One region of the Bradyrhizobium sp. B120 genome, then DNA from elsewhere that is predicted to be linked to it. Evidence: riboswitches for the same ligand, from Rfam matches in the RefSeq annotation. Region 1 holds a riboswitch; the other holds the start of a gene.

What was found. A riboswitch is a leader RNA that binds a small molecule or an ion and turns the genes downstream of it on or off. The one in region 1 is predicted to bind S-adenosylmethionine.
Region 2: another riboswitch for S-adenosylmethionine. It lies ahead of ACOIX3_RS03400 (O-succinylhomoserine sulfhydrylase); the one in region 1 lies ahead of metX (homoserine O-acetyltransferase MetX).

What each region holds. Positions count from the first base shown of each region.
Region 1 covers NZ_CP185242.1:7,972,202-7,987,337, reverse strand. Annotated here, with positions in the region: gene ACOIX3_RS37150 (hypothetical protein) at 1-1,526, shown strand, start outside; gene ACOIX3_RS37145 (hypothetical protein) at 1,745-2,224, shown strand; gene ACOIX3_RS37140 (DUF1330 domain-containing protein) at 2,470-2,850, opposite strand; partial or broken gene ACOIX3_RS37135 (prephenate/arogenate dehydrogenase family protein) at 3,093-3,212, opposite strand; gene ACOIX3_RS37130 (outer membrane protein) at 3,260-3,949, opposite strand; gene ACOIX3_RS37125 (MerR family transcriptional regulator) at 4,207-5,268, shown strand; gene ACOIX3_RS37120 (prephenate/arogenate dehydrogenase family protein) at 5,598-6,530, opposite strand; gene hisC (histidinol-phosphate transaminase) at 6,539-7,636, opposite strand; gene ACOIX3_RS37110 (chorismate mutase) at 7,661-8,506, opposite strand; SAM riboswitch at 8,693-8,772, shown strand; gene metX (homoserine O-acetyltransferase MetX) at 8,857-10,062, shown strand; gene metW (methionine biosynthesis protein MetW) at 10,059-10,724, shown strand; gene ACOIX3_RS37095 (alpha/beta fold hydrolase) at 10,854-11,726, opposite strand; gene ACOIX3_RS37090 (TIGR02594 family protein) at 11,958-12,617, shown strand; gene ACOIX3_RS37085 (YARHG domain-containing protein) at 12,699-13,631, opposite strand; gene ACOIX3_RS37080 (MOSC domain-containing protein) at 13,769-14,551, opposite strand; gene ACOIX3_RS37075 (GNAT family N-acetyltransferase) at 14,608-15,123, opposite strand.
Region 2 covers NZ_CP185242.1:732,603-747,738, reverse strand. Annotated here, with positions in the region: gene ACOIX3_RS03450 (hypothetical protein) at 25-768, shown strand; gene ACOIX3_RS03445 (hypothetical protein) at 2,134-2,316, opposite strand; gene ACOIX3_RS03440 (4-amino-4-deoxy-L-arabinose transferase) at 2,830-4,380, opposite strand; gene ACOIX3_RS03435 (methylated-DNA--[protein]-cysteine S-methyltransferase) at 4,552-5,130, shown strand; gene ACOIX3_RS03430 (helix-turn-helix transcriptional regulator) at 5,140-5,979, shown strand; gene ACOIX3_RS03425 (VOC family protein) at 6,036-6,395, shown strand; gene ACOIX3_RS03420 (SRPBCC family protein) at 6,524-6,934, shown strand; gene ACOIX3_RS03415 (MATE family efflux transporter) at 7,135-8,577, opposite strand; gene ACOIX3_RS03410 (hypothetical protein) at 8,903-9,952, opposite strand; gene ACOIX3_RS03405 (2'-deoxycytidine 5'-triphosphate deaminase) at 10,114-11,172, opposite strand; SAM riboswitch at 11,354-11,433, shown strand; gene ACOIX3_RS03400 (O-succinylhomoserine sulfhydrylase) at 11,510-12,733, shown strand; gene ACOIX3_RS03395 (SDR family NAD(P)-dependent oxidoreductase) at 12,972-13,745, opposite strand; gene pimD (pimeloyl-CoA dehydrogenase small subunit) at 13,851-14,996, opposite strand.

The DNA.
Region 1 (15,136 bases):
CGGCAGGTCCAGCGTTGGCGGACGACGATGCGTCGGAGCTGAAGGCGTTGAAGGCACGCCTCAAGCAGCTCGAACAGAAAATGGAAGTGCAGGCGCGCAAGGAGGAGGCGCTGGCGGCAAGACAGAGCGCAATGCAGAACACGCACATGGCGGCCAAGGCGCCGGTGCCGTTCGATCCCTGCGCATCGGGCAAGCTTTGCTACAAGGGCGTCACCTTCACCTTCGGCGGCTGGGTCGATCTCACCGGCATCTATCGCACCCGCAATCTTGCCTCCGACACCGGCTCGGTCTACGCCTTCATTCCGTTCCCGCAGAGCAAGAACTTCAACACCGGCGAGTCGCGCTTCTCGGCGCGGCAGACCCGCTTCTCGGTGCTTGCCGAAGCCGAAGTCTTCGCCAACACCCGCGTCGCCGGCTACGGCGAAATGGATTTCGAAGGCGCGGCGCAGACCGCGAACTCGGTCGCCACCAACTCGTTCAACCCGCGGCTGCGTCAGGCCAGCGTCGAGGTCAGCCGCACCGATCTCGGCCTGCATGTGCTTGCCGGTCAGAGCTGGTCGCTGAATGCGCCGAGCAAGTCCGGCATCGATCCGCGCGGGGTCGATGCGCCCGGCGTGATCGATTTCGAATCGGTGCCCGGCTTCCTTGCGGCGCGGCAGCCCGGCATTCGCGTCTGGCAGGACATCGGGCCCGAATTCAAGCTCGCGGTCTCGGCGGAAAACCCGCAGACCTCGTTCTTCGGCGGCAACACGCCGCTGGTCGGTACGCCCGCGGCCGGCCCGCAGGGCGTGCTCAACCCGAACCTCCTGGTCAACCTCACCGGGCCGGGCGGCAGCTTCTTCAACAACGCCAACAATGTCAGCCTCAATCACGTGCCTGATTTCACCGTGAAGGGTGCGTGGGATCCGCGGCTCGGACCCTACAAGCTGCATGTCGAGGGCTGGGCGATGTATCGCGACTTCTACGATCGCTTCAACTTCGCCAATCACGACGTCAACACTGTGAGCTTCGGCGGGCATTTCTCGGCGGAGATCGTGCCGCAGCTCTTGGAGCTGCAGGGCTCGGCGTCGCACGGCGCGCTCGGCCGCTTCACGGCGACGCCGTTCCCGGATGCGACGGTGCGCCAGGACGGCTCGATCCAGCCGCTGCCAATCACGGCGTTCCTGCTCGGCACGGTCTGGCACACCACGCCGTCGCTCGATCTCTATGCCTATGCCGGCCTCGAGAAGACCAAGGCGACGTTCTCCAATGTCGGCACGGTGCCGTTCGGCTACGGCAATCCGCTTTACAACAATCTCGGCTGCAACATCGAGAACTCGCCGGCGGCGACCTGCAACGGCAACACTTCGGAGGTCAGGCAATACACGGTCGGTTTCTACGACACGATCTTCAAGGGCGATTACGGGGCGATCAAGGCCGGCGTGCAGTATTCCTATAACCAGCGCTTCGCCTTCCAAGGCGTCGGCGGCGCGCCGAAGACCGACGACCACATCGTCATGACCCAGGTCCGCTACTACCCGTTCTAAAGCGTCGAGTAGCAATTCGGTCGCGAGAAGGTGTGAACCTATCAACCCCGTCATTGCGAGGAGCGATAGCGACGAAGCAATCCATCGGAGTACTTGGAGCGCGATGGATTGCTTCGCTCCGCTCGCAATGACGAGACAGATCAGTTCACAGCCTCCGCGGACCCAAGCGCCGGTAAGGGAGACAGCAGATGAGGATCGTGAGCAGAAAGGAGAGGGCCGTGATCGCCCGCGAACTGATGATGGTCAGCCGCGCCGCGCATGTGTTGCAGCGAACCGGTCTGGCGATGGCCGGCGCCATGGGCGGCACCTTCGTCGCCGCCCAGCTCGCGAAGGGGCACATTGCTTTCTTCGGTACGCTTGCGTTCATCGTGACGACGATCGTGATCGGTGCCGTCGGCTTCTATCTCGGCGTCGATATTCCAAGGCCGGCCTTGCGCGCCACGGGGCGCATCGATGCCGTCGAGCTGATGAGCGCGGGCGGCATCTTCCTCGCCGCGCTGGCTGCGCTGGTGTCGGTCTACGGCATCGTATTCGACGAGATTCCGCCGCGCGCCTGGGAGTTCGTGATCGGCTCGTGGTGGTTCGGCGGCGACGTCATGCTGGCAACCGCCGGCCTCGTCGGCCGCCAGCGGATGACCCAGAAGGTTGCACCGATGTCGGCGGCGGGGCCGATCCGGGATCAACGGTTGCGGCGGTGAGCCACGCGGGTAACTGCACTGCTGGATGTTGGCTCAGTGGCTATTTCGGGATGACCTGTGCATGATGAAGGATCATCAGCCAGCGGTCAGCTTCCTTTCAAAAAGATTGGTGACGAAGTCCTTGATATCGAGAGGGTCGCCGCCAGCCTTCAAGTGCAGCGTCGCCTTCTCCAGACCTCAGACCCGGGCGAATTTCCCGTCCGTTTGGATCTCCGTCACCGAAGTCATTTGAGCCTCAAGCTTGGCTACTTTTCGGTTTCGACGACGTACCGCCGTATGACCTTGGTTGCCTTGTCCCGCTGGGGTGCAAGGTCCGACCAGGCCTTCGACTTGTAGAATGCTACTGCGTCATCCATGCTGTCCCATTCGACGATCGCCGCACTCTTGGGAGGCGGTCCCCCCTCGATTTGAACAACCCGTCCGGCTGCGGTGCGCAAGGCTCGACCATGGGCTGCCTCTATCGCCTTCCGGGCGACCGGGAGGTAAGCGGCCTGGGCTGAAGGGTCGAGCACTTCAACTTCGCTGACAGTGTAAGCTTTCAGCTTGGCTCCTTGGGCGTGGAGTCCGTGGACTGCGATGGCTCCGATGGTGACACCTGCGAGCAATGCCATTGCAAAAGCTTTCATGACTGACTCTCCGGTTGCCTTGCCGATAATCCGGCGGTCAATCGTACTGCTATTTGAGACCGTGCGGTGGGCAATCTAGGATTAGCTCTGGCACCCAACGTCTAGAGGAACGCAACATGATAGCGGCGCCGAAGTATCGGGTGATGACACCGCGTTGTTTGACATCTTGAATCGAGAACCATCCTCAGCGTCGTCCTCGCGAAAGCCAGGACGACGAAGTGGAGAATTCCGCGTGCCTGATCCTACTTCTTCAAATTCGAATGCGGACGGCCGAAGTCGGGCGCGGCGGAATCCCGGCCGATCTCGACGATGCCGCGGCGGATGGCGTGGGTGAAGTGGTCGAACAGCGCTTCGCCGTCGCCCAGCGCAGAAGGTCCGGAGACCCGCATCATGAGTGATCGAAAACGCTCTAGCCACCCCAGCCGAAGCGGTAGTTGAAGCCCACCTTGACGGTATGCTCGTCGTCCCTGAACCGGACGCCGACGATCGTGGCGGGGCCGCCGGCGAAGGTGGTGTTGCCGAAGTTGAAATACTGATACTCGGCCTTCGCGGACCAGTTCCGCGCGAACATGTATTCGAGACCGCCGCCGAGGGTAAAGCCGCTCCGGTGACTGCCATTGGTCGCAACGACCACCGGAATTCCGCCGGAGCCGGCGCCGATATTGAGGTTGTCGCGGACGGCGTAACCGCCCTTGGCGTAGAGAAGCGCCGGGCCCCAGGCGTGGCCGAGCCGGCCGCTGATCGAGCCAAGCTGATTGCTTGTTACCAGGGTGCCTGCCGGAAGAGCCGAGCCTTTGCCACCGTTGCCGGTGAGCCCGCTGAACTGAACCTCGGCACCGATCACCCAGCTCGATGCGAACTGGTAGTCGAAGCCACCCTGCAAGCCGCCCAGGAAGCGGCCCTTGTCCCCGCCGAGGCTGTTGTTGCCCGCGAAGGCGCCACCGACGTGGCCGCCGATATAGAAGCCGGTCCAGTTATAGACCGCCTCCGGCGCCGCATAGGCCGGCGCCTTCGGATAGGTTCGCGCCGGAAGATCGGCCGCGAACGCGGGAGCCGCGCAGGCGATACCAGCGACCGCACCGAGCAGAAGCTTTTTCATGAGATTGGTTTCCCGTTGTTGTGGTTGTGTGGCGAGGCTGGAGGACCGTCGTTCATGCGTTCGGGTCTTGTGGCTGCTTGTGCATTGAAGGGTCTTCCTGGCCCGCTTCTGACCTATGACCTTGGGACCGGCTCAAGCGGTTTATCTCCTGCCGCGCCGAAAAAGGCCTTGAGCCGGACCTAAGGTCACACCGTAAAGTACCGGCGAAAGGGCCTCCGTCGATGAACGAGCCGAGAGACAAAGCCGACAATGACGTTTTGCTGACCGCGGCAGAGTGCGCGGCTCGCATCGGACTCACGGTACGCGGACTTCGGCTCTATGAGAGCCGCGGCCTGATTTCGCCGCGCCGCACGGCGAAGAGTTGGCGGCTCTATGGGGCTGCGGAGATCAGCCGGCTGCACGAGATCCTCGCGCTAAAGCGAATGGAGCTCAGCCTGGCGCAAATCGCCAGGCTTCTCGAAGGCGGCGCGATCGATCTCGACCGAATCCTGGCCATGCAACAATCGTCGATCCTTCAACTGCGCAACCGCGCCGATGAAGGCCTTGCGCTGGTGAATGTGGCGCGTTTGAAGCTTTCCGCCGGCGGGTCACTCTCGATCGCCGACCTCATTGCGCTGGCCAAAGAGACCAACATGGCCGAAGCATCCTTCGATGCCGTCGCGCAACGGCGCTACGAACAGGCCAGGCCCCGTGCTGCGATTCAGATCGATCCCGGCGTGATGGAGCGCTACGTCGGTCATTTTCGGTTTCAGACCGGCGGGCAGGTGGTGACGATCACACGCGATGGCGGTCATCTGTTCGCGAAGCCGCTCGGACAGTTCGCCTCGGAAATATATCCCGAAAGCGAGCACACGTTTTTTCTCAGGACCACGGCGGCGCAGATTACCTTCGCCGTCGAGCCGGATGGAATCGCGAACGCCCTGACGCTTCATCAGGGCGGGTTGACGCACAACGCGACCCGGATCGACGACCGGCAGGCCCAGGATGAGGCGACCGCGCTGGCAAAGAAGATCGATAACAAGACGCCGTCGCCGGGAACCGAGGAAGCGATCCGCCGCCTGGTCATCCAGCACCAGCAAGGTGCCGTCGACTACGCCGGCATGAGCGACATCATGGCGGCAGTGGCCCGCGAGCAGGCTCCGGCGATCGTCGCCGCGCTGGATCTGGCCGGGGGCATGCAAACGATCAGCTTCAAGGGCGTCGGGCGAGACGGTTGGGATGTCTATGACGTCAACTTCGCCAATGTCGACATGGAATGGCGGATCATTCTGGCATCCGACGGAAAGATCGATGGCGTGTTGCTTCGGTCGCTACCTTGACCAGACGCGATGAAAGCTGCGTCCCCAGTCACACTGTCATCGCCCGGCTCGACCGGGCGCGATCCAGTATTCCAGAGACGTCCGTGCTTGAACCGAGAGGCCGCGGCGTACCGGATCGCCCGGTCGAGCCGGCGATGACACGGCGTGGTGTGACGACTTGAATCGCGATCCACCCTCATCGTCGTCCCTGCGAAAGCAGGGACCCATAACCACGAATGCCAGTTGTCATTGCGATACTGGGTTGACGAGTCCCTCCAACAACATCTGCCGCGGAGTATGGGTCCCTGCTCTCGCAGGGACGACGGAGAGTATGCGGACCGAGCCCTTGCCTACTTCTTCAAATTCGCATGCGGCCGGCCGAAGTCGGGCGCAGCCGAATCCTGGCCGATCTCGACGATGCCGCGGCGGATGGCGCGGGTGCGGGTGAAGTGGTCGAACAGCGCCTCGCCGTCGCCGCGCCGGATCGCGCGGGTCAGCTTCGACAGATCCTCGGTGAAGGTGCCGAGCATCTCGAGCACGGCGTCCTTGTTGGCAAGGAACACGTCGCGCCACATCGTCGGGTCGGACGCTGCGATCCGGGTGAAGTCGCGGAAGCCGCCGGCGGAGAATTTGATGACCTCGGATTCCGTCACCTGCGCCAGCTCGTCGGCGGTGCCGACGATGGTGTAGGCGATCAGATGCGGCAGATGGCTCGTGATCGCGAGCACGAGGTCATGATGATCCGGCGTCATGATCTCGACCTTGGCGCCGAGCGCGGCCCAGAACGCGCGCAGCCGGTCGGTCGCGGCGGGATCGGTGCCTTCGGGGGGGGTCAGGATGCACCAACGGTTGATGAAGAGCTCGGCGAAGCCGGAATCCGGGCCCGAATGCTCGGTGCCGGCCACCGGATGCGCCGGGACGAAGTGCACGCCGGCAGGTAGATGTGGCGCCATGTCCTTGACGACGGCGCCCTTCACCGAGCCGACGTCGGAGATAACGGCGCCGGGCTTGAGATGGCCGGCGATCTCGGCCGCGACCGGACCGCAGGCGCCGACCGGGATGCAGAGGATGACGAGATCGGCATCCTTCACCGCCTCGATATTGGTCTCGACGACGCGATCGACGATGCCGAGCTCGGCGACGCGGGCGCGCGTCTTCTCCGAGCGCGCGGTGGTCACGATCTCGCCGACCAGGCCCTGCGCGCGCGCGCCGCGCGCGATCGAGCCGCCGATCAGGCCGAAGCCGATCAGGGCGATGCGGTTGAAGAGCGGAGCCGTGGTCACGTCGGTGTTCACTTTCCGGCCAGGAAGTCGCGCAGGCCCTCGACCACGAGGCGGTTGGCTTCCTCGGTGCCAATGGTCATGCGCAGCGCATGCGGCAGCTTGTAATTGTTGAGCGCGCGCAGCACGAGGCCGCGCCGCGTGAGATAGGCGTCGGCTTCCGCCGCGGTCTTGCCCGTGTCGGCCGGGAAGTGGATCAGCACGAAATTGGCGACGCTCGGCGTCACCTTGAGCCCGAGCTTGCCGATCTCCTCGGTCAGCCAGTTGCGCCACTGTTCGGTATGCGTCCGCGACATCTGCACATGCGCAGAGTCCTCGATCGCCGCCACCGCCGCCAGCATCGCCGGCGTCGTGACGTTGAACGGACCGCGGATGCGGTTGCAGGCATCGACGATATGCGCTGGACCGAACATCCAGCCGACCCGCAGCGCGGCAAGGCCGTGGATCTTCGAGAAGGTGTGCGTCACCACCGTGTTGTCCGTGGTCGCGACCAGCTCGATGCCGAGCTCGTAGTCGTTGCGCGAGACGTAGTCGGCATAGGCGGCGTCGAGCACCAGCAGCACATGCGACGGGAGTTCGGCGCGCAGCCGCTTGACCTCGTCGAACGGGATGTAGGTGCCGGTCGGGTTGTTCGGGTTGGCGAGCCAGACCAGTTTCGTGCGCGGCGTCACCACCTTGAGGATGGCGTCGACATCGGCGGTGAAGTTGGTCTCGGCCGCGATCACGTTCCTGGCGCCGTTCGCCATGGTGGCGATCGGGTAGACCAGGAAGCCGTGGGTAGTCGAGATCGCCTCGTCGCCGGGCGCGAGATAGGTGTGCGCCAGCAGATTGAGGATCTCGTCGGAGCCGGCGCCGCAGATGATGCGGTCGGGATCGAGCCCATAGGCGCGGCCGATCGCCTCGCGCAGCACGCGCGAGGTGCCCTCCGGATAGTCCTCGAGATGGTCAGCCGCGCCCTTGTAGGCCGCGATCGCCTTCGGAGACGGGCCGAACGGCGTCTCGTTGGCGGACAGCTTGAACACCTTGCGGCCCGGTTCCGGCACCGGGCTCTTGCCGGGCGTGTAGGGCGCAATATCGAGGATGCCGGGGTTCGGCACGGGGCGGGACATCATCAACTCCGGATATACAGGCGGCTAGCTTCTGGCCGACCCGTTAGAGGGCACCGTATAGCGCGTTGCGTGGCTGCCGACGAGGGCCGAAGAGCGCACCGAGGCGCCGGCCTCGATCAAGGCGAGCTTGATCTTCTCGAAATCGTGCCCGGTGACCGACACCAGCAGGGCCGCGCCGTCGAAGGCGGTGTCGGGGACCGCGACGATCTCGGCGAGCGGGGCCAGCGCCCTTGCGACATCGGCGTTCCAGCCGGAGACGCGCACGCTCCAGATCTGCACCTCCGTCACCATGGCGTCGTCGGCGACCCGCGAGATCAGGAACACCGGCAGCGCGGCGGGATGGTCGGCGCGTTCGAGGAACGGCAGCCGCGCGATGATCTTCGGCGCGCCATCGGCCTCGAGCGCATTCCACCACGGCGTGCGGCTGGCGATCGCGGAGACCAGCGCGAGGTCGCCCTTCGATTTCGCTGCCGCCTCGACCGCGGCCTGGGCGCTGAAATGCGACACGTAAGGCACCACGAAGCCGAAGTGAAACCGCGCCGAGTCGCGCATCGCGGATTCGCCGACCGAGACATCGGCATGCACCGCGAACGGCGCCTGCACGTAAGTGAAGGTCGAGATGATGACGCGCCAGATGCTCTCGATGGTGTCGAGCGGCAGGATGCCGCGATGGCGCCGCACCAGCTCGCGCATCATGCTGGCCTCGCGCGCCGGGCGGAACGCCGAGCCGACCTCCTGGGTCTTCTTGACCTGGATCAGGCGGTCGATGATGTCGCCGCGCGCCATCAGCAGGCGGTGAACCTGCTCGTCGATCGCATCGATCTCCTTGCGCAGCTCCTGCAGCGAGGGCGGCGGGGGTGGGTTGGACATGCTCTCAAACCTTGTCGTCCGGGCGGCCCGATGCCGTGCCAGACAGGGTCTCTGATTAGGAAAGACGGCCAGCGAAAGCAAAGAGAAACGTCGCAGGCGTGCCTTGCGCATTCGGTTAACCATCGGCGCCCGGCAAGGGGAGGTTCACTGGCCGCCTTGACGACAGGGGGCCTGAGGACTAGGTTCGCTCCACTCCGTGGTCATTTGAGCCGGCCGGCTTGCAGCCACGTTAAACAACTCGCTAAACAGGCCGGGGACAGATCAGCTCCCGGCCGAACCTTGTTCAGGCCGGGTTTTTTATGGCCTGATTTTCTGTTCGAGCCCTCCCGCGCGAGGGCAGGGTCGCCTAGATGAGCAACGTGCGTCCGATCCCGAGCCCGCAAGCCCCGAGCGATGATCGCGCCCATGAGGCCGATCACCCGACGTCATTGGTGGCGAAGTTCGGCATGGATCAGCCGCTGAAGCTGGATTGCGGCGTCGATCTCGCGCCGTTCCAGATCGCGTACCAGACTTATGGCGAGCTCAATGCCGACAGGTCCAACGCGATCCTGATCTGCCACGCGCTGACCGGCGATCAGCACGTCAACAACACCCATCCCGTCACCGGCAAGTCTGGCTGGTGGGACACCATGGTCGGCGCCGGCAAGCCGATCGATCCCGAACAATACTTCATCATCTGCTCCAACGTGATCGGCGGCTGCATGGGCTCGACCGGGCCCGCGTCGCTGAACCCTGCGACCGGCAAGGTGTGGGGGCTCGATTTCCCGATCATCACGATCCCCGACATGGTGCGCGCGCAGGCGATGCTGATCGATCGCCTCGGCATTGCGACGCTGTTCTGCGTGGTCGGCGGCTCGATGGGCGGCATGCAGGTGCTGCAATGGACCGCGGCCTATCCCGAGCGCGTGTTCTCGACGCTCGCGATCGCCTGCTCGACGCGGCACTCGGCGCAGAACATCGCGTTCCACGAGCTCGGCCGCCAGGCCGTGATGGCCGATCCGGATTGGCGCGGCGGCCGCTATGTCGACGAGGACACCCATCCGCATCGCGGACTGGCGGTGGCGCGGATGGCCGCGCACATCACCTATCTCTCGGACGCCGCGCTGCACCGCAAGTTCGGACGGCGGATGCAGGATCGCGAGCTGCCGACCTTCTCGTTCGATGCGGATTTCCAGGTCGAGAGCTATCTGCGCTATCAGGGCTCGTCCTTTGTCGAGCGCTTCGACGCCAACAGCTATCTGTATCTCACGCGCGCGATGGACTATTTCGACATCGCCGCCGATCACAACGGCGCGCTGGCGAATGCGTTCGCCGGCATCAAGACCCGGTTCTGCGTGGTGTCGTTCACCAGCGACTGGCTGTTTCCGACCTCGGAATCGCGCGCGCTGGTGCATGCGCTCAACGCGTCGAGCGCACGGGTGTCGTTCGCCGAAATCGAGACCGATCGCGGCCATGACGCGTTCCTGCTCGACGTGCCGGAATTCCTGGAGATCTCCCGCGCCTTCCTGCAGGCCGCGGGCAAGGCGCGCGGACTGAAGGACAACGGCCAGTCATGAGCATGCAGCAGACATTGCCCTTGCCGGGCGTCGCGCCGGAGCGGACCGGCGGCTATCGCACCGATCACCTCTTGGTCGCCGACATGGTGCGGCCGGGCTCGCGCGTGCTCGACGTCGGCTGCGGCGACGGCGAACTGCTGCAGCTCTTGGAGAGCCGCGGCATCGACGGCCGCGGCATCGAGCTGTCGCGCGAGGGCGTCAATGGCTGCGTCGCCAAGGGCCTCGCGGTGGTGCAGGGCGATGCCGACACCGACCTCGTCAACTATCCCGATGACGCGTTCGACTATGTGATCCTGTCGCAGACCCTGCAGGCGACGCGGCAGCCCAAGGTGGTGCTGGAGAATTTGCTGCGGATCGGCCAGCGCGCCATCGTCTCGTTCCCGAATTTCGGATTCTGGAAGATGCGGCTGCAGCTGCTGGTCGGCGGTCACATGCCACGCACCGAGAATCTGCCGGCGAGCTGGTACGACACGTCCAACATCCATTTCTGCACCATCAAGGACTTCGTGCAGCTCTGCGAGGAGATCAACGTCAAGATGGAGCGCGCGGTGGCGCTCGATCTCTACGGCCGCCCGGTGCCGCTCAACCTGCCCTGGTGGGTGTGGAACATGTTCGGCGAGCAGGGCGTGTTCCTGCTCAGCCGGGGCGAGAAGGCGAAGTGACGGCTGCGCGATAATGTACTTTCGTCATTCCGGGGCGATGCGCAGCATCGAACCCGGAATCCATTTATCCACGAAGTCTGCGGCCAAATGGATTCCGGGTTCTCGCTTCGCGAGCCCCGGAATGACGGCTCACACCGGCGCCGCCACCAGCGATCTCGGATCGCGCACCGGCCAGCGGCCGGCCTCGACCAGCGCGATGAAGCGTTCGACCATCTCGTTGAACAGCGCGGGCTCCTCTAGGTTGAGTACGTGGCCGGACTTCGGGAAGAAGGAAAGGCCGGCGGCCGGCAGATGCTGCTTCAGGAACATGCTCGGCGCGATGCAATTGTCGTCCTCGTCGCCGCACAGGATCAGCGCCGGCGTCGCCGCGCGCTTGATCGCGTCGGTCATGGTGTAGATCGAGGGCCTGCCGCCCTGGAAGCTCCGCATCGTGTTGGCTGAGCCCTTGGCGTCGTGGCGGGCGAGCGCGGCGTAGAAATCGGCATGGCCGCGCGGGTCCTTGACCAGGAATGGGATCCGGCTTGGCGCCTCGCGCGTCACCTTGGCGACCTCCACCGAGCCGATCGCCTCGTATTGCTCGGCATTGGCGCGGCACTGCGCGCGGAAGGCATCGAGATTCTCGAGGCTGGAGCCGGAGCCGACCGCGGCCAGCGTCATCGACAGCGCGCGCTCCGGCGCGTTGAGCGCGACTTGCAGCGACGAATAGGAGCCCATCGAGAGCCCGATGAAATGCGCCTTCGCGATGCCGAGATGGTCGAGCACCGCGAGCGCGTCGGTGTAGAAATGCGTGTAGGTGTAGACGTCGGCATTCGCAGGCACGTCGGATGGGGTGTAGCCGCGCGCGGAATAGGCGATGCAGCGGTGACCGCGGGAGAAGTAGCGCAGCTGCGGTTCCCAGTTGGTGTGATCCGCTGCGAACTCGTGCAGGAAGATGATCGGGGTCCCACTGCCTGCCTCTTCGAAATGCAGGCGGACATTATCTTTCGTGATGGCGTGGGGCATTGAAATTCTCCTCTCGTTGGCCGCCCCCAGATTTGCAATTAATTTCCGCGGCTGCAATGCGGCAGTTCTGGCAATTTTCGTCACGGAATTTGCGCGGAATGACCCCGAAATCGTTTTCGCAACGCCGCATGAAATCTTCCTCTCGCCACATCCCGATCTTCAAAACCACCGCCGCATTCCCTTGGGAACGCGACGGGGAGTTGGGGGGCGTTTCAGAGGATCTCGTGAAGTATGGTTCAGTTGCTTGCGTATCGCCGGTCGCTTCGAGTTTTGGCGCTGGCTCTGTGTTCGCTCACGCTCGCCGTGATCTCCGCCGCTCCGGCGTCCGCCCGCCCGCATCATTCGCGTCACGCGCATTCGGCCCATGCCGGCCATCACGCGCGGCATTATTCCCATCATCACCACCGGCACACAGCGCGGCTGTCGCGCGCCGAGCGCCGCGCCCAGATGCAGGCGGGCGGCTTCGGCGAGGCCAATGCGGCCGTGATGCCCAGCGCTGAGGCCGCGGCCAACACCGACGTGAACGCGGCCGGTGGGTTCGGCTCATCCGGCATCGTCGACGCGGCGCGCCGCTATCTCGGCGGCAATCCGACCGGCCGCTCCAGCCTGTGGTGCGCGCGCTTCATGAACATGGTGCTGCAGCAGACCGGCCATCGCGGCACCGGCTCCGACATGGCGAGCTCGTTCGCCAAATACGGCACGCGCGTTTCGGGGCCGCAGGTCGGCGCCATCGCCGTGATGGGCCGCCGCGGCGGCGGTCATGTCGGCATCATCACCGGCGTCGATGCCAAGGGCAATCCGATCATGATCTCGGGCAACAGCAGCCACCGCGTCCGCGAGACACCGGTCTCGCGCGGCCGGATCTACGCCTATGTGATGCCGACGAATTGATCAGGGACTGGCCACCTCTCCCCTGAGAATGGGGGAGGTGGTCATACGCGGTGCGAGATCAACCGATACTGTTGGCTGGCCTCACTTCTCGTGCTCCTTCGCCTCGATCGTGTCGACGTTGGTCGTCTCGAGGTTGCTCAGGGGGACTTCGACCGCAGCGGGTTGATACCAGGCGAATTGTGAGAAGTAGTTCGCGAGCACCTGATCCTTGAAGAACCGGCCATGCCGCGCGAAAATCTCGTTTCGTGCGATGCGCAGCTCGATCGCCGACATGTCCTTGAGGTCGGCCTCACTCAGAAATCGTCGATCGGAATCAGGAAAGAGAAAGCCGTCATGCGCCTTGGCGCGCTGCGTGACGGAGGCCGGAACGGCGGGCGGCGTCGTGCGTCCGACGGTGGTCTGATCGTCCTGTCCGCCTGACTTCGCCACGGTATGTTCGAACGCGGGCCCGACGGTCCAGACGGCCAGCGCCAATGCCGCGGCGGCGAGGCCTGCGCCGTACTTCCAGTAGCGCTTGATCGGCGAAACTTCACGCAGCGGCGATCGCCCGGCCTCACTCAGGACCTCGTTGATCGTATCGATCAGGCGGGTCATGTGGACGCGAAAATCCTGACCCGAGTCGACCCGGGCGGCGTTGCAGAAGTGCAGGAAGCGAAGCGATTCCGGCAGCTCGGCGGCCTCCGGCATGGTTGCGCCGTTCACCAGCAGCGGCAGCAGCGTCTTGTTGTGCTTCAGTGCCGTTTCGATCTCGAAGCGCACGGAATCTGCGGGATCCTCCAGACGCGCAGGTTTCCCATCGTCGGTCTTGCCGATCCAATGCGGACCGATCACCGCGATGACGATGTCGCAGGCGACGATGGCCTTGGCGATCCGGTCGACGAAGTTGGCGCCGGTGCGAATGCTGTTGACGTCGAAGAAGACGGATTTCTCACCGTACTTCTCGATCAAATGGTCGGCGATGCGGCCCGCTGTGTCCTGATCGACCCGCCGGTACGAAACCATGATCATGCTCATGGCAACCCCGTGCAATCAATTTCGACAAATTTGCTGCAATTCAAAATGTCGAGTGAAGTCTATTGCACGCAACCGAACATTGCAATGCGATGCACGTTCATGCCGTCTTCAAGAAATACGGAACCTGGGGGCGTGACCTAGTGCGGTTCCGCCGCAATCGTGTCGCCCACGGCCGCGCCGCCGTCGCTGATGATCTCGGCGTAGATGCCGCATTCGTTGTTGCCGAAGCGCTGCATCAGCGTGTTCGGGACCGAGAGATCGCGCGCGCCGGTGTCGGGATCGACATTGACCGCAGCACAACGTGTGATCCGCTTCACAACTTTTGCCCGTGCGCTGCCGATCGCAATGGTCTGGTCTAGCAGGCTGGCCTCATGCCAGGCCGGCCAGCCCTCGACATAGAGATTGGCGCGGAAGCGCAGCGGATGGACCGGCGCCTGCACCATGTCCTCGATCGCCCGCAGGCTGGCCAGGTTGATGATCGAGACCACCTTGCGCGGCACGTCGGAAAAACTGTGCCCGGGGCTGACCAGCACCTTGGGCGGCCCCTTGATCTGGCCGGCATGACGATCGGCGAAATAGCGCTCGATCGCCGCGCGCCCGGCTTCGGTCTCGAGATCGCCCTGCGCCACCATCGCGCCGTCCCGGCGCAAGGTCAGCACGTGGCTGTCATCGTCGAAATGGGCGCGCAGCGGCGCCAGCCACTCGTCCCGCTGCAGCATCAGGAAATGCGGCTTCGCCAGCCATTTCGGCGACGAGGGATCGAAACCGCTCGGGCCGTTCTCGATCGCGTAGCGGCGATCGGAGCGGAGCGTCTCGCCGACCTTGAGCTCGGCGCGGGGCAGCGGCTCGGGCGTCAGACCCTTGACGGGATAGCGGTAGATGCCGGTGATCCGGGCGGAGGAGGTGTGCGTGGTGTCCATGCTCCCGCTCTAGCCTGTTTGGCGCGCAAGGAGAACCGCCGCCGATGCGAAGGCAGCTAGTCGGGTCGTGCCGCGCCGGCGGCATCCAGCACGCGCTGCATGAAGACGAGGTCGAGCCAGCGGCCGAACTTGCGCCCGACCTCCGGCATCCGCGCGACCTCGACAAAGCCGGCCTGTGCGTGCAGCCGGAGCGAGGCGGGATTGCCGCCGTCGATGCCGGCGATCATCACGTGCTTGCCGAGCGCCGTCGCGGCGGCCACCAGCGCGTCGACGATGACGCGGCCAAGGCCGCGGCCGCGATGATCGGCGTGGATATAGACGCTGTGCTCGACGCTGTATCGGTAACCCGGGAAGGCGCGGAAATCGCCGAACGTACCGTACCCAAGCACCACCGGCCCTTCGGCCGCGACCAGCACCGGGTAACCCAGCGCCAGCCGGGCCTTCATCCAGGTCAGCCGCTCGGCGTCGGAATCCTGCTTCTCGGTCCAGATCGCGTTCGAGTTGGCGACCGCCTCGTTGAAGATCGCGGTAATCGCAGGAATGTCCTGCTCGGTGGCGGGGCGGATCATCATTGGTCGTTCCTCG
Region 2 (15,136 bases), 1.9 Mb from region 1:
CCGCCTTTCGGAAGGGACCATAGCATGAATGTTTTCAATGCTCTAGCACCCCGCGCCCCACGCAAGAAGATCGCGAAGCGTCAGCAAGAGCTTCGCGCACGTTTGTGGCCTGAGGTTGGCCCCGATTGGGTCTGGTCCCGGCTTACCCATGACGGCTTCACCACCCTGCCGAAGGGCATGCCGCTGATCTTGAACATCATGGACGACATGGCGAAGGGGCAGCCCGTGTCGACCACGTATCTGGACCTGTGGTGCCGGACGTTCGATGAGGGCTTCGTCACGCTCTCCAAGCCCCGCGAGATGGCTTTCCACGCCGGCTTCGACGGACAGCGGGCAGAGCGCACGTGGAAGCAGCGCCTGAACATCTTGGCCGAGAACTACTTCATCAACCTGAAGGAGGGACCTTCAGGACCGGCGAGCTACGCGCTCATCCTGAACCCGTACAAGGTCATCAAGTGGCACTATGACCAGCAGCATCCGGGCGTTCGCAAGGACAAGTACCATGCGCTGCTGGAGCGCACGATTGAGATCGGCGACGAGAGCCTGATGCCGCCTGCACCGCCGCCAGCGCCAACACCCGTTGCAGCTCCGATCGCGCCCACCATGGTGCAGACCGGCTTCGAGGGTGCATTGCCGACGCCGCCCATGCCGTCCAATCAGCCGCTCTCGCAGCTCCAACCCGTGCCCGCGGTAGGCGCGATCACGTCGCCCCAAGGCGCGGCGCCGGTGCCACCGGCCTGGCCGTGGCCGACCAAGCCCGCCGAGTAACGGACCCCCGCAACGGGCGATTAGGTTATCCCGGGGCAACCTATTGCTGCATCACACGTTTGATTCGGAGCCCGCCCGCCGCGCGCACGCAATTTGCGAATTTCGCGAAAAGGTGCGCAATATCTGCGCCGCAGGGGGCCGCGAATCAGCAGGATCGCGGTTTGATGAGCAGGATTTCATAGACATGGCCCGAGTCCGGCACACATTCCACAAGGAAATGGTGAGCAATCCGGATTCCGGTCGCGCGGTCTCGGCCAGCAATGGTTTGAGAGGATGGAGCCGGGCGGGTGCAACCGTCCGACCCCAATGTTGTCACGCTACCGAAGCCGGTTTCCTGTCGGACTCGCTTTTAGCGAGCCGGTAGGGACCGGCAGTGTGCACGAACGTATTCCCACGCTCCGAATCGAAAACGTTTGTAGTCGGTTACGGATACGGGTTGCAGAATCGAGCAGCTAACACGCATTGTAGTTCTCCTTTACGGGGTCGCGGAATGCGCCCCCCGTTAAAGGCAACATCCGGTCCGCTCAGAAAAACTCACGCGTAGAAACAACGCGATTCGGCACCTGCGGTTGTAGCACGGCAGGCTCATTTTCAGGACTCCGGCAAGCCCGGCTATCCCACTTATCCCGCAGAAAAGCGAAGATAAATTCCTTGCCTTCCAGCGGCTCGATTCGCCGAATCGCCTCTCCGTTTTTGAGCGCCGCTGAGAGCTAAATTTCGATGGGTCGCACTTGCTGAAGATTCAGCAGTGCCCTACATGCTGCAACTAGACGAAGCGTTGGGATGGTCGCGGAGTCTGTTTGATGCAAACTCAAAATCCTTCCCGCCGCTGGCCAACCGGCTTGGTGTTCGTCGCCGAAAGCAATTGCTTTCAGGCTCGGGAGTAATCCAGAGCCACACCACGCAAACGGGAAGGGAGGACACATGACAGTGTCTCTCACTCTCGAAGCCAGCAGGCCCGACGGTGCAAGCTACCGTCTTGGTTTTGGGTGCTCTATGCCCTTGGCTTGGATTGTGGCCGTACTTTCGCGGCTGTTCTGACGATGAAGGGCACCTTGGAAACAAGGTGCCCTTTTTCGTTCGATGTGCGTTGCACCCCCACCCGCCGCTTCTCCCGCTGCCGTAGGTGCGCGTTGCACAGTCCTTGCCTGGTACGGGGCGGCCTGATGATCCATATGCACCAGTCCTCCAACGGCTTCCCGACATAGCTGTCATCAACGAGGGGGCTGCGTTGGTGTGGAAGCGAGAGCGGGCAATGCCGCACTTTCAACTCATTAGGAGGCTTTCAAAGCAGAATGCGAAAAGCATGGAGCAGCGTATGTCGTTGCTCGTCCTGTGAACGATGTAATCGCGGCTGGTTTTTAGCTAGTCATCGTCGTGTGTGAGCAGGCCGCCCGTAATGCGGCTGATGCCTTGGCTCGCGGCCCGGAACGGCGACATAAAAATATAGGTCACTGCCATCACCGTGAGACAGGTGATCGCGTAGCAACCTTCTGCGATGACGGTGGTCGCGCCACGCTTCAGGGTCAACGAGTTCTTTCGGCTCATGTCAGCTCCTTCACCAGTATGAACAAATGAATGGCTTCGAAGTCGAATAGCTTTCCGAAAAATCAATTTGGAGCTGACTGCGTCAGTTGAGCCGATTCGCCCCTATGCTCAAAGCCATTTTTGTGCACCGCTCAAGTCACTCTATTCGTTGCCGGAATTGCTACATGGTACATTAGGCGCCGCACTGAGGGGGTCTGACTCCTCGCAGCATGAACGCTGCGCATTGTTGAACTCTACGACAACGACTGCTTCCTCACCGGCAACAAAGACAGCCTTGATCGAGAGAAGCCTTTTTCAACATCGTGTCGTTGCGCGAGGACGTGGCTAACCCTCAAGAGGACTGTGCTTGATGTAGCGGCGCGGTGGCCTCAAAGCGTTCACCGAAACATCGGTAAGCGTCGTTTTCATTAGGCACTTCCTAGGCACCGCAGATCGCGGTTTGCAGTGGTTTTCCACGGCAACCGGCGAAAGGGATCAAGCGTGCATTGACCCCGATCGCAGCATCGCCACCCGCTACCAGCCCATCCTCACAAGCACGTCATTGATGACAAAGGGCGCAGCGGCGGATGCGTCGCAGCTTCCGCCGCGTGCATAGATGCAGGCGTCGCTGAAGCCGACGCGGGCACAGCTTTGCCGTGAAAAATCCGCCGGCAGATCGCCTGCGGCCTCGGGCCGCGCAAGGATGCGGTTGAAGGCCGGCTGGGTTGCCCGCAGCAGCAGCGGCGGCAGGATCAGCTCGGCGAGCGGATCGGCGGGCTGCAGCGCATAGAGCGGCACCGGGCCGACCAATCGTTCCCGCCCCGGCAACTGCTGGAAGCGAACGTCGTAAAGCGCAAGGCCGCACATCTGCGGATCGCTGCGCAGCTCGGCCGCGAGCCGCGCAGCACCGACGCCGCGCGTCCAGTACTCGCGCATATCTTCGCTGGCGCCGGCCAGCGCCACCGACAGCAGCGCCCAGCCGCCGAGGACGATCGGCAATGCCCAGCGGCGCCACATGTCCTTCGTACGCAGCCATCGGACCCAATCGGCCGATCCCAGCGCCGCGACGATGGTGAACAGCACCACCGACAGGAAGATGAAGCGGTATTCCTTGTGCGCGATCAGGCTGTGGAAGACGAGGTTAACCAGCGCCACGGTCGCGAGCAGCGGTGCGTGCCGCCAGCCGCGCCAGATCGCAGCGAGCGGGAGCAGGATCGCCACCGACCAGACGGTCATGAAGTCGATCAGATAGGCCGACGGTGGCGACACGCCGAATTCGATGGCGCGATCGTGGACGAGGTTTTCCCTGATATTGGCGATCAGCCAGGCGAACGGCACGCTGCCATGCGCCAGGTCGATCGCGGCGGCGAGCAGCAGCGCAACCAGCCCGCCGGCGACCAGCGGAACCAGATTTCGCCAGCGCGTCCAGCACGCCCCGAGGGCCAGCGCGGCGATGGCCGGCGCAAACTGGAAGCGGCAGACAAAGGCGAAGGCGAGCAAAGCACCGCCAATCGCGAGACGCCGCGGTGACGGACGATCGGTGATAAGCAGCGCCGCCGGAACGATCAGCGCTGTCGCGTACGTCTCGCCCAATGTGTGCGGCGCGAGCATGATCAGTTCGAACCAGACCGTGGCCGCGAAGGCCGTGACGACGGCATGGGTTCGCGAGATCCGCGCGCCAAACATCCAGGCGCTGACCACGATCGACAGCGACGCGCATGCGGCGATCAGACGCGGCACCAGGAACGCACCTGCGCCGGCAGGCGCAATCGCATCGCCGAGAGCGACCGGCCCGGCCATCAATGTCGGCAGCAACCAGCCGCGAATGCCGTCGCGCCATTCCCACGTCAAGATGCCGTCATGGCCGAGCATCCGCCACGCCGGCTCGAGATACTGATAGGTCTCGTCGGGATAGATCACGTTGGGCCAGATGGCGGCCGCAAGGCGCAAGACCAACGCCAGCAGCAGCAGCGCGAAGAGCGGGTGAACACGCCCGCTCGCGCGTCCGACCATGCCGGCGCTGCCGGGCGCGGCTTCGGCGCTCGTGCCCGTCATCGTTCCGTCGATCGTCTTCTGGAGCAGCATGCCGGCGACCAGATAGCGGGCAAAGCCTTTAAGATGCGTGACCGGAGGATGCGTGACCGGACGTTGTCGAGGTCACACAGCGCCGGCCGCAACATGCTTAACCAATCGTCAAGATTCCGGATGCGCCGGACCGCGACGATGCTATGGTCGCATGTGGGGGTTGGTGGCGTCATGGCGGGGCGTGGGTACACCATTTTCGACACGGCAATCGGCCGATGCGGCATCGCATGGGGCGAAGCCGGCGTCGCCGGGGTCCAACTTCCCGAGCTCCGCGAAATCGAAACCCGCAAACGGCTGTTCCAGCTCTATCCCGACGCACGCGAGACGCGGCCCTCCGAGGAGATCGAGGTCGCGATCGAGGGCATTGCGGCGCTCCTGCGCGGCGACAATGGCGATCTCACCGGTGTTGCGCTCGACATGAGCAGCATCCCGACCTTCAATCAGCGCGTCTACCAGACCGTGCGCAATATTCCTCGCGGCGAGACCCGGACCTATGACGAGGTAGCAGGCGCCCTGCGCGCGTCCGGCGCGGTCTATTCGGTGGCGCAGGCGCTCGGCCGCAATCCCTTCATGATCATCGTGCCCTGCCACCGCGTGCTCGAGGCGGGCCACTATGCCGACCGGATCTCGCAAAACGGCGGCAGCGTCTCCAAGCGGCGGCTGCTCTCGATCGAAGGTGCCCAGCCGACCACCAGCAAGACCCTGTTCGACGTGCTGCTGCCCGTTGCACGGCCCCGGCCGCAAGCGTAAATCTGGGGTATGACCCGGACCACGCTGTTGCAGCGCGATCGCATCACGGTGAACGAGTTTCGCTGCACGGCGGAGCCCGGCGACAAGCCGTTCGTCGAGCAGTTCGCCTGCCATTCGGTGTCTTATGTGCGCAGCGGCAGCTTCGGCTGCCATTGCCGCGGCCGCTTCCATGAGCTGGTGGCAGGCTCGATCCTGGTCGGCCACCCCGGCGATGAATACACCTGCACGCACGACCATGTGGTCGGCGACGAATGCCTGTCGTTCTTCCTCGACCCGGAGCTGGTCGAGACCATCGGCGACCGCACCTCGGTCTGGCAGGTCGGCTCGGTGCCGCCGCTGCCCGAATTGATGGTGATCGGCGAGCTCGCCCAAACGGCGGCAGCTGGCAACAGCGACGTCGGGCTCGACGAGGTCGGCCATCTCCTCGCCAGCCGCCTTGTCGAGCTGGTGTCGGACCGCAAGGCGAAGCCCCTCACCGCCGGCCTGCGCGACCGCCGCCGCGCCGTCGAAGCGGCGCTGTGGATCGACGCCAATTCACACCATCAGATCGATCTCGACGATGCCGCGGAGCAGGCCGGCTTAAGCACCTTCCATTTCCTGCGGCTGTTTTCCGCTGTGCTCGGCGTGACCCCGCATCAATATCTGGTGCGCTCGCGGCTGCGCCATGCGGCGCGACGCCTGGTGGATGACGACAGCCCGGTCACCGACATCGCCTACGACGTCGGCTTCGGCGATCTTTCCAATTTCGTGCGCAGCTTCCACCGCGCCGCCGGCGCCTCGCCGTTGAAGTTCCGCCAGGCCTCCCGCGGCGACCGCAAGATTCTCCAAGAACGTCTCGCGCTGCAATAGCAGGGTTGCTCCGGTCCGCGCGTCCATCGACGCGCCCAACGACTGGAGACCTCATCATGTACGACCACATCGGATTGCGCGTCGCCGACCTCGACGCCAGCGTCCGCTTCTACACCGCAGTGCTGGCGCCGCTCGGCTTCGTGCTGTGCTCGCGCGACGACAGCGGCGCAGGCTTCGGCCCGAAAGGCGAGCCCGCGCTCTGGCTGCATTTGCACAAGGGCAAGACGCAGGGCGGCGCGCACATCGCGTTCCGCGCGGCGAGCCATGACGCGATCAAGAAATTCCACACCGAGGGCCTGAAGGCCGGCGGCAAGGACAACGGCGAGGCGGGCCATCGCAAGGACTACAGCCCGACCTACTACGCGGCGTTCCTGCTCGACCCCGACGGCAACAATGTCGAGGCGGTGTCTACGTAAGTAACGCCACGAAACTCCGCCGTCATTGCGAGCGGAGCGAAGCAATCCATGTTTTGGCCTGCTGCGATATGGATTGCTTCGTCGCTTCGCTCCTCGCAATGACGCCGCCTCCTGAAAGGATCAACACCATGGCTTCAATTCACAAGGACATCCCGATCGACGCGCCGGCCGATCATGTCTGGGACGCACTGCGCGATTTCGGCGCGCTGCATACCCGGCTGGTGCCGGGCTTCGTGACCGACACCAAGCTTGACGGCGACGTCCGTACCGTCAGCTTCGCCAACGGCACCGTGGCGCGCGAGACGCTGGTCGATTGCGACGACAAGCGGCGACGGCTGGTCTATGCAATCACCAGCGAGCGGGTGAAGCAACATTCCGCCTCGGTGCAGGTGTTTGCCGAGGGCGATGCGCGCTGCCGGGTGGTGTGGATCGCCGACGTGCTGCCGCACGAGATCGCGCCCTACATGGACGCGCAGATGGACCTCGGCGCGGCAGCGATGCAGGCCGCACAGGCCCGGTCGGCGAAGAGCGCAGCGTAGCGGGCCAGCATCTCGAAAACTTTATCACCGTCACCCTGAGGAGGTCGCGAAGCGACCGTCTCGAAGGGCAACGGCCCGACTTTGTCCACGAGCATGTTGAGGAATCGGGGCCATCGATCCTTCGAGACGCGCGGAGCCTGTCATCGGGCCGCGCTTTGCGCGGACCCGTTGGCGCTCCTCAGGATGACGGGTCCAATAGCCTAAGACAACGCCGGTTGCGCCTCGGCGACCGGTGCTGATCGGCCCCAGCGCGTCAGGATCACGCTGAGGCAGGAGAGCACGCCGAGCACGCCCATCGACGCGGCGGCGAGTGCGAAGAAGTTTTGCGCACTGGCCTCATGCGTCGACAGCCACCAGCCGCCGGCGCCGATGAAGATCAGCCGCGCGGTCTGCGCCAGCACCGGACCCAGCACTTTCGCAGCACCTTGCGAGGAGAAATACATCGACATCGCGAGACCGATAAAAGCGTACATCGGCGCGGCGGTCGAGAGGTACTGATGGCTGGTCGCCCGGACATGCGGATCGTTGGTGAACAGATTGACCCAGAGGTCCGGGAAGACGGCGATGAAGCTGCCGACCACGCCGACCGCGAGGAACGACAGCGTGCCCGCGGTCCAGGCGATGCGCCGGGCACGCGCGACGCGCTCGGCGCCAACGGCCATGCCGATCATCGGCACCGAGGCGATGCCGACCGCGAACGCCACCGAGGTCAGCATGAATTCGAGCCGCGCGCCGATGCCGTAGCCGGCGAGCACCGCGGTGCCGAACTGCGCCAGCATGTGGGTGAAGATCGAGATCGTCAAAACCGATTGCAGCGGCGAGAAGCAGGAGACCGCGCCGACCCTGAGGATGTCGATGAACATCGCCCATTGCACGCGCAGTCCCTTGAGTTTCGGCTTCACGCGGGCGCGGCCCGAGAACAGATACCAGCCCATCACGCTGATGCTGATCGAATAGGCGATCAGCGAACCCGCTGCGACGCCGCGCATGCCGAATTGCGGCACCGGCCCAAGGCCGAGCCCGAGCGTGCCGCCGAGAATGATCTGGCACACCGCGGAGGACAGGATCATGGTCGACGGCAGCTTCATGTTGCCGGTGCCGCGCAAGATGCCGGCCATCGTGTTCATCAGCCAGGGCAGGATCGCGCCACCGAAGAAGATCTGCGAATAGGCGATCGCCTGCGCCAGCACATTGCCGCGGCCGCCGAGCAATTCGAGCAGGCGCGGACCGAAGGTCAGCATGCCTAGCATGAAGGTGGCACCGAACGTCAATCCGATCAGCAGCGCATGCATCGCAAGCGTCGAGGCGCGCTCGATCTCGCCGGCGCCGAGCGCGCGCGCGATCGCGGACGCGACGCCGCCGCCCATCGCGCCGCCGGACATCGTCATGGTCAGGATCACGCAGGGAAACAGCAGCGCCATCGCCGCGAGCGACTCGACGCCGAGCCGGCCGATATAGGAGGTCTCCGCGATCACCACGCAGGTGCCGGCGGAAAGCGCGATCACGTTCGGCCACGCCAGCCACAACAGCGTGCGCAAAATCGGCCCGTCGAGCAGCGCGTTGCGCGCCGGCCTGGTCACCGGCGGCGGCAACGGCCGTTCTTGTTCGTCGACAGGTATTTCGGCGAGGCCGAGATCGGACATTTCCACTCCCACGCGCGATCTGGGGAGCCGCGCCATGGTGTTTCCCTACCATGACAGAAGCGGTTTCCACGTGCGCGGGACGCAAGGGGGGCCTGCGCGATTGCAGGTGAACCCAAGCGCTAGCCGATCGACCACACGAACGGCTAGATACAGGTCATCCTCCCCTGGAGGGGGAGGATGGTTCGCATGAAATGCGAACCGAGGTGGGGTGAAGGTTTCTCATATCGGGCGCTGCCTGAGTGGAGAGATCACCCCACCCCGCCTCACATCTCGCGTCGCTCGCTGTGAGCCGACCCTCCCCCTCCAGGGGAGGATGACCACTGATCTAGCCGATCGACCAGACGAACGGCGCGCCGGCGGCGCGATTCGGCTTCAGATGCACCGGAATATGCCGTCCGCAGCCGGCCGCCAGCCCTTCAAGCAGACCCGTCAGAACGCTGGCGCAGGCCGGGTGATAATCGGCCACATCGGCCATCAGCTTCCAGCCCTGCTGGCGGACCTCGAACTGGCCCTCGGACTCGCTGATGTCGGCGACATCGTCCTGCGACTCGAACAGCACGCGCAGGAATGCGGCAAATTCCGCGGCGCGGCCACGACGGCCACCGAGCGCCTGCGCGACCTCGTCGAAATACTGCATGCCAATCAGTCTGCCGGTGAGATGCAGCAGATAGCTCGCATCCTCTGGGCCGAACACCTGCACGATGACCGGCGCGGCCGTCTTCACATATTCCATCGCGTAGTTGCGATAGGCCTTTTCCAGCCGCGGTTTCGGCCAGCTGTCGACCGGCAAGGCCGGCGCGGTCTTCGGGTCGAACAGCGGCGCCTCGAGATGGCGCGCGAACACCAGGCGCTGGTCGAGCTCGAGCGGATGATCGTATTCGCAGTAATAGCCCTCGAGCCCGTCCTGGCCGTCGACGCTCTGCTTGGCGCAGACGAAACCGAGCCTGAGATCGCCGAGCGCAACACCGTTGTTGGCGTGCCAGCCGCGCAGCATCGCGCGCGAGACCTCGCCGGGCACGCCGCAGATCGCCGTGCCCTTCCAGATCCAGCGCGGCGGCGGATAGCGGATCCAGGCCTTGCGGTCGGACTCGTACATGTACTCGACATGCACGCCGCCGATCCAATTGGAGAGATAGTGATATTGCGCGGCCGCGACCGCAGGCGGCAGGCCGTCGAGGCCGAGCTTCTTCAAACCGGGCAGGAAGCGCTCCTGCTGCTGGCGGCGAAACACGCGGAAGACGAACTCGGCGGCGTCGGCAGTGCCGCGGCGCGTCACCACGGTGAGGATCAGCCCGGTGAAGAAGGCGTGATAAAGATCGGCGACGCTGCGCCACTTCCGCCACTGCGCTTCTTGCGCGCTTTCGCCTGCAGTCATGTTCGCTCCCTGGCTCTTGTTGGCGAGGTCGAGCTCGCATGCGCGATCGTAGCCCGGATGCAGCGAAGCGCAATCCGGGGCAGCTCAATCCGCGTATGCACCGTCCCGGATTTCGCTGGCGCTTCATCCGGGCTACGGAATTACACGCGCGCGAAACGGAATTACACGCGAAAATGCTTCGAGAGCTTCAGGCCCTGCGCCTGGTAATTCGAGCCGATGCGCTGGCCATAGAGCGCGTCGGGGCGTTCGAGCATGCGCTCATAGACGAGGCGGCCGACGATCTGGCCGTGCTCGAGAATGAACGGCACCTCGCGCGAGCGCACTTCCAGCACGGCGCGCGCGCCCTTGCCGCCGGCGCCGGCATAGCCGAAGCCGGGATCGAAGAAGCCGGCATAGTGGACACGGAATTCGCCGACCAGCGGATCGAACGGCACCATCTCCGCGGCGTAATCCGGCGGCACCTGCACCGCCTCTTTCGAGGCCAGGATGTAGAATTCGCCGGGATCGAGGATGAGGCTGCCGTCGGGCCGCGCCTTGATCGGCTCCCAGAATTCTTCGACCGAATAGCCGCCGCGGCGATCGACATCGACCACGCCGGTGTGGCGCTTGGCGCGATAGCCGACGAAACCGCCCGAGTTTTCGCCTGACAGATCGACCGACAGCGCGACGCCATGGGTGAGATCGGCATTGTCGGCATCGACCAGCCGCTCGGCGGCATGCAGCGCGTCGAGTTCATCGGCGGTCAAGGTCGCCTCGCCGATCCGGAAGCGGACCTGGCTGAGCCGCGAGCCCTCGCGCAGCAGCACGGGAAACGTCTTCGGCGAGATCTCGGCGTAGAGCGGACCGTGATAGCCGGCACCGATCATGTCGAAGCGGCGGGTGCCGTCGGCGATCACGCGGGTGAAGACGTCGAGCCGTCCGGTCGAACTCTTCGGGTTGGCCGCGGCCACGATCTCCGGCGGCAGCGCGAGGCTCTCCAGCAGCGGGACGATGTAGACGCAGTTGGTCTCCAGCACCGCACCGTCGGAGAGATCGATCTCGTGCAGCTTGAGCTGGTCGATCCGCTCCGCGACGGTGGCACCGGGCCCCGGCAGGAAGCTGGCGCGGACCCGGTAGGCGATGTCGCCGAGGCGGAGATCGAGGCTCGCCGGCTGGATCTGGCTCTCGACGAAGTCGTAGGCGGGCAGAATGAGGCCGGCTTCCGCCATCTCCGCGATCATGCGGTCGGGCAGGATTCCGTTGGATTCATCTTCCAGCGTGAACGACACGTCGCGGTCCCTCGGCGATCCCTCGAGATGGCCCAAAATCAACCTCTGAGCGGCCATCAGGCCCCCAAGTATAGGCTTTTACGGGTTATCCGATGACCGTCTTGACGGAAAGGGCGCGAGGGAATATCAGCTGCACTTATCCCGTGGTGATTTGAGCCGGCCGGCTTGCAGCCACGTTAAATAAGTCGCTAAACAGGCCGGGGACAGTGTGATCCCGGCTTGTGGAGATTTCTCCAGGCCGGTTTTTTTGTGGCCAGTTTCCGAGGGAAATGGCCACGTCGGAGGTCACATGTCTGAGTCCAAGTCTTCTGAAGCCAAGTCTTCTGAATCCAAGTCTACTACCCACCTTCGTCCCGAAACCCGCCTCGTCCATGGCGGCACGCTCCGCTCGCAGTTCGGGGAGACGTCGGAAGGGCTGTTTCTCACCCAGGGCTATGTCTACGACACCGCCGAGCAATGCGAGGCGCGCTTCAAGGGCCAGGATCCCGGCTTCATCTATTCGCGCTACTCCAATCCGACCATTGCGATGTTCGAGCGCCGCATGATCGAGCTCGAGGGCGCAGAAGCCGCGCGCTCGACCGCGACCGGCATGGCCGCGGTAACCACCGCAATCCTCGCACCGCTGAAGGCCGGCGATCATGTGGTGGCATCGAAGGCCCTGTTCGGCTCGTGCCTCTACGTCGTGCAGGACCTGTTGCCGCGCTACGGCATCGAGACGACGCTGGTCGACGGCCTCGATCTCGACCAGTGGCAGCGCGCCTTGCGGCCGAACACCAAGACCTTCTTCCTGGAGAGCCCGACCAATCCGACGCTCGACGTGCTCGACATCGGCGCGATCGCAGAGATCGCGCATAGCGGCGGCGCCCGGCTGATCGTCGACAACGTGTTCGCGACACCGATCTGGCAGAGCCCGCTGTCGCTCGGCGCCGACGTCGTGGTCTATTCCGCGACCAAGCATATCGACGGCCAGGGCCGCTGCCTCGGCGGCGTCATCCTGTCGTCGGAGGCCTTCATCGCCGAGCACATCCATAATTTCATGCGCCAGACCGGCCCGTCGCTGTCGCCGTTCAACGCCTGGGTGCTGCTGAAGGGGCTCGAGACGCTCGGCATCCGCGTCCGCGCGCAGACCGAGACCGCGGCCAAGATCGCCGAGGCGCTGGCAAGCCATCCGAAGATCACGCGGCTGGTCTATCCCGGCCGCCCCGATCATCCGCAGGCCGAGACCGTGAAGAAGCAGATGGGCGCCGGCTCGACGTTGGTCGGCTTCGAGGTGAAGGACGGCAAGGCCGGCGCCTTCCGCTGCCTCAACGCGCTGAAGATCTCGCGCATCTCCAACAATCTTGGCGACGCCAAGAGCCTGGTCACGCATCCCGCGACCACGACGCATCAGCGCCTGGCGCCGGAGGCTCGCGCCGAACTCGGCATCAGCGAAGGCTTTATTCGCTTCTCGGCCGGGCTGGAGCACCCCGACGACCTGATCGAAGATTTTGAGCGCGCGCTGGAGCAGGTTTGAGGCCAAGCTAGAAGCCCCAAAGCGAACTGAGCTCCCTCTCCCACAAGCGGTCGTCCCTGCGAAAGCAGGGACCCATAACCACAGGGTCGAGTTGTTAGAGCAGGCTGTGGCCACAGCGTGCGTAAGCAGTGCTGAGCGGCGGTTATGGGTCCCTGCTTTCGCAGGGACGACACTGATTTTGTGGTGGCTGGCTCGCGCCGGCATATTCCGCAAGCGGGAGAGGTGCAGCTAGTCAGCGCTACGTCGCCGCCGTCGTGACACCACCATCGACCACGATGGTTTGGCCGGTCATGAAGGTCGAGGCGTCGGAAGCGAGATAGGCCACCGCGCCCGCGATCTCGTCGGGCTCGCCGATGCGGCGGAGCGGCGTCGATGCGGTGCGGCGCTTCAGATTGTCCGGGTCCTCCCACAGCGCGCGGGCGAAATCGGTCTTCACCAGGCCCGGCGCCACGCAATTGACGCGCACGCCCTTCGGCCCCCATTCGCCGGCGAGGCTGCGGCACAGCGCGAAGTCCGCCGCCTTGGAGATGCCGTAGGCGCCGATCACCGTCGAGCCGCGGAGGCCGCCGATCGAGGAGATGATCACGACCGAGCCCTTGCCGCGCTCGGCCATCTGCGGGATCGCCAGCGCGGAAAGCCAGATGTTGCTCTTGACGTTGGAGCCCATGATCTTGTCGAAGGCCTCGTCCGTGATGTCGAGCAGCGGGCCGTAATAGGGGTTCACCGCGGCGTTGCAGACCAGGATGTCGATCTTGCCGTAGTGCTTGATCGTGCCGGAGATCAGGCCCTCGACCTCCGCGCGGCGCGCGATGTTGCAGGGGATGACGAGCGCATCGCCGCCGGCCTTCTTGATGCCGTCGGCGACCTCCTGGCAGGCATCCGCCTTACGCGAGGAGATCACGACCTTGGCGCCGAGTTTTGCGAGCAGTTCGGCCGAGGAGCGCCCGATGCCGCGGCTCGAGCCGGTGACGACGGCAACCTGGCCGGTGAGATCGAACGGGGTGTTCTTCATTGTTGTTTCCCTGACTTCTACAAAGACCCGTCATGCGCGGGCTTGACCCGCGCATCCATCTTCTCAAGAGCGATGGGTTGCCGGGTCAAGCCCGGCAACGACAGCTCAAGCCAACAGCCCGCCGCCCTCGCTGACGCGACGGAGGTGGTAGTCGGTGTCGCCGAGCGTGTTCTCGATCATGGTCAGCCGCTTGAAGTAGTGGCCGATCTTGGCTTCCATGGTCATGCCGATGCCGCCATGAAGCTGGATCGACTGCTGGCCGACGAACTTCAAGGATTTGCCGACCTGCACCTTGGCGGCCGCGACCGCGGACGAACGCTCCTTGGCATCGCTGAAGTCCGACGCCATGGTCGCGAACATCGACATGCTGCGGGCCTGCTCCAGCGCCACGAACATGTCGGCGGCGCGGTGCTGCAGGCTCTGGAACGAGCCGATCGCGACGCCGAACTGCTTGCGGGTCTTGATGTACTCAACGGTCTCCTTCAGCGACTCGTCCATCGCGCCGACGGCTTCCGCGCATAGCGCAATGCGGGCTTCGTCCGCGACGCGCTCGATCAGGGGCAGGCCGTTTTCGGGATCGCCGATCGCAGCATCCGCACCGACCTCGACATTGGTGAAGGTGATGTCGGCCGCGTGCAGGCCGTCCTGGGTCGGATAGCCCTTTTTGGTGACGCCCTTGGCGTCCGCCGGAACCAGGAACACGCCGACGCCGGTCTTGTCGCGCTGACCGCCCTTGGTGCGCGCGGTCACGATCAAGGTGTCGGCGTTCTCGCCGTTCAGCACGACGAACTTCTCGCCGTCGATCACCCAGCCGTCGCCCTTCTTCTTGGCCGTGGTCACGACGTCGAACAGGTCGTAGCGCGAGTTCTTCTCGAGTTGGGCAAAGCCGAAGGTCTTGCTGCCGTCGATGATGCCGGGGATGTACTTGGCCTTCTGCTCGGCCGAGCCGCCATGGCGCAGGAAGCCGCCGGCGACCACAACAGTGGCGAGATAAGGCTCGACCACCAGCGACTTGCCGAGCGCTTCCATCACGATCATGGTCTCGACCGCGCCGGCGCCGAAGCCGCCGTCGGTCTCCGCGAAAGGCAGACCAAGCAGGCCCTGCTCGGCGAGCTTGCCCCAGAGCGCTTTGCTCCAGCCGCCCTTCTCCTTCATGTACTTCTTGCGCGCATCGAAGTCGTAGGCATCCGCCAGCAACCCGTCGACGCTTTCCTTGAGAAGCCGCTGCTCCTCGGACAGATCAAAATCCATGTTCGTTCCTTATTGTCAAAGTGCTGATGCTATCCGCGGCGTCATTCCGGGATGGCCCGGAGGGCCAGGCCCGGAATCCATACTCACGATGGTGGTTATGGATTCCGGGCTCTTCGCTACGCGAAGCCCCGGAATGACGG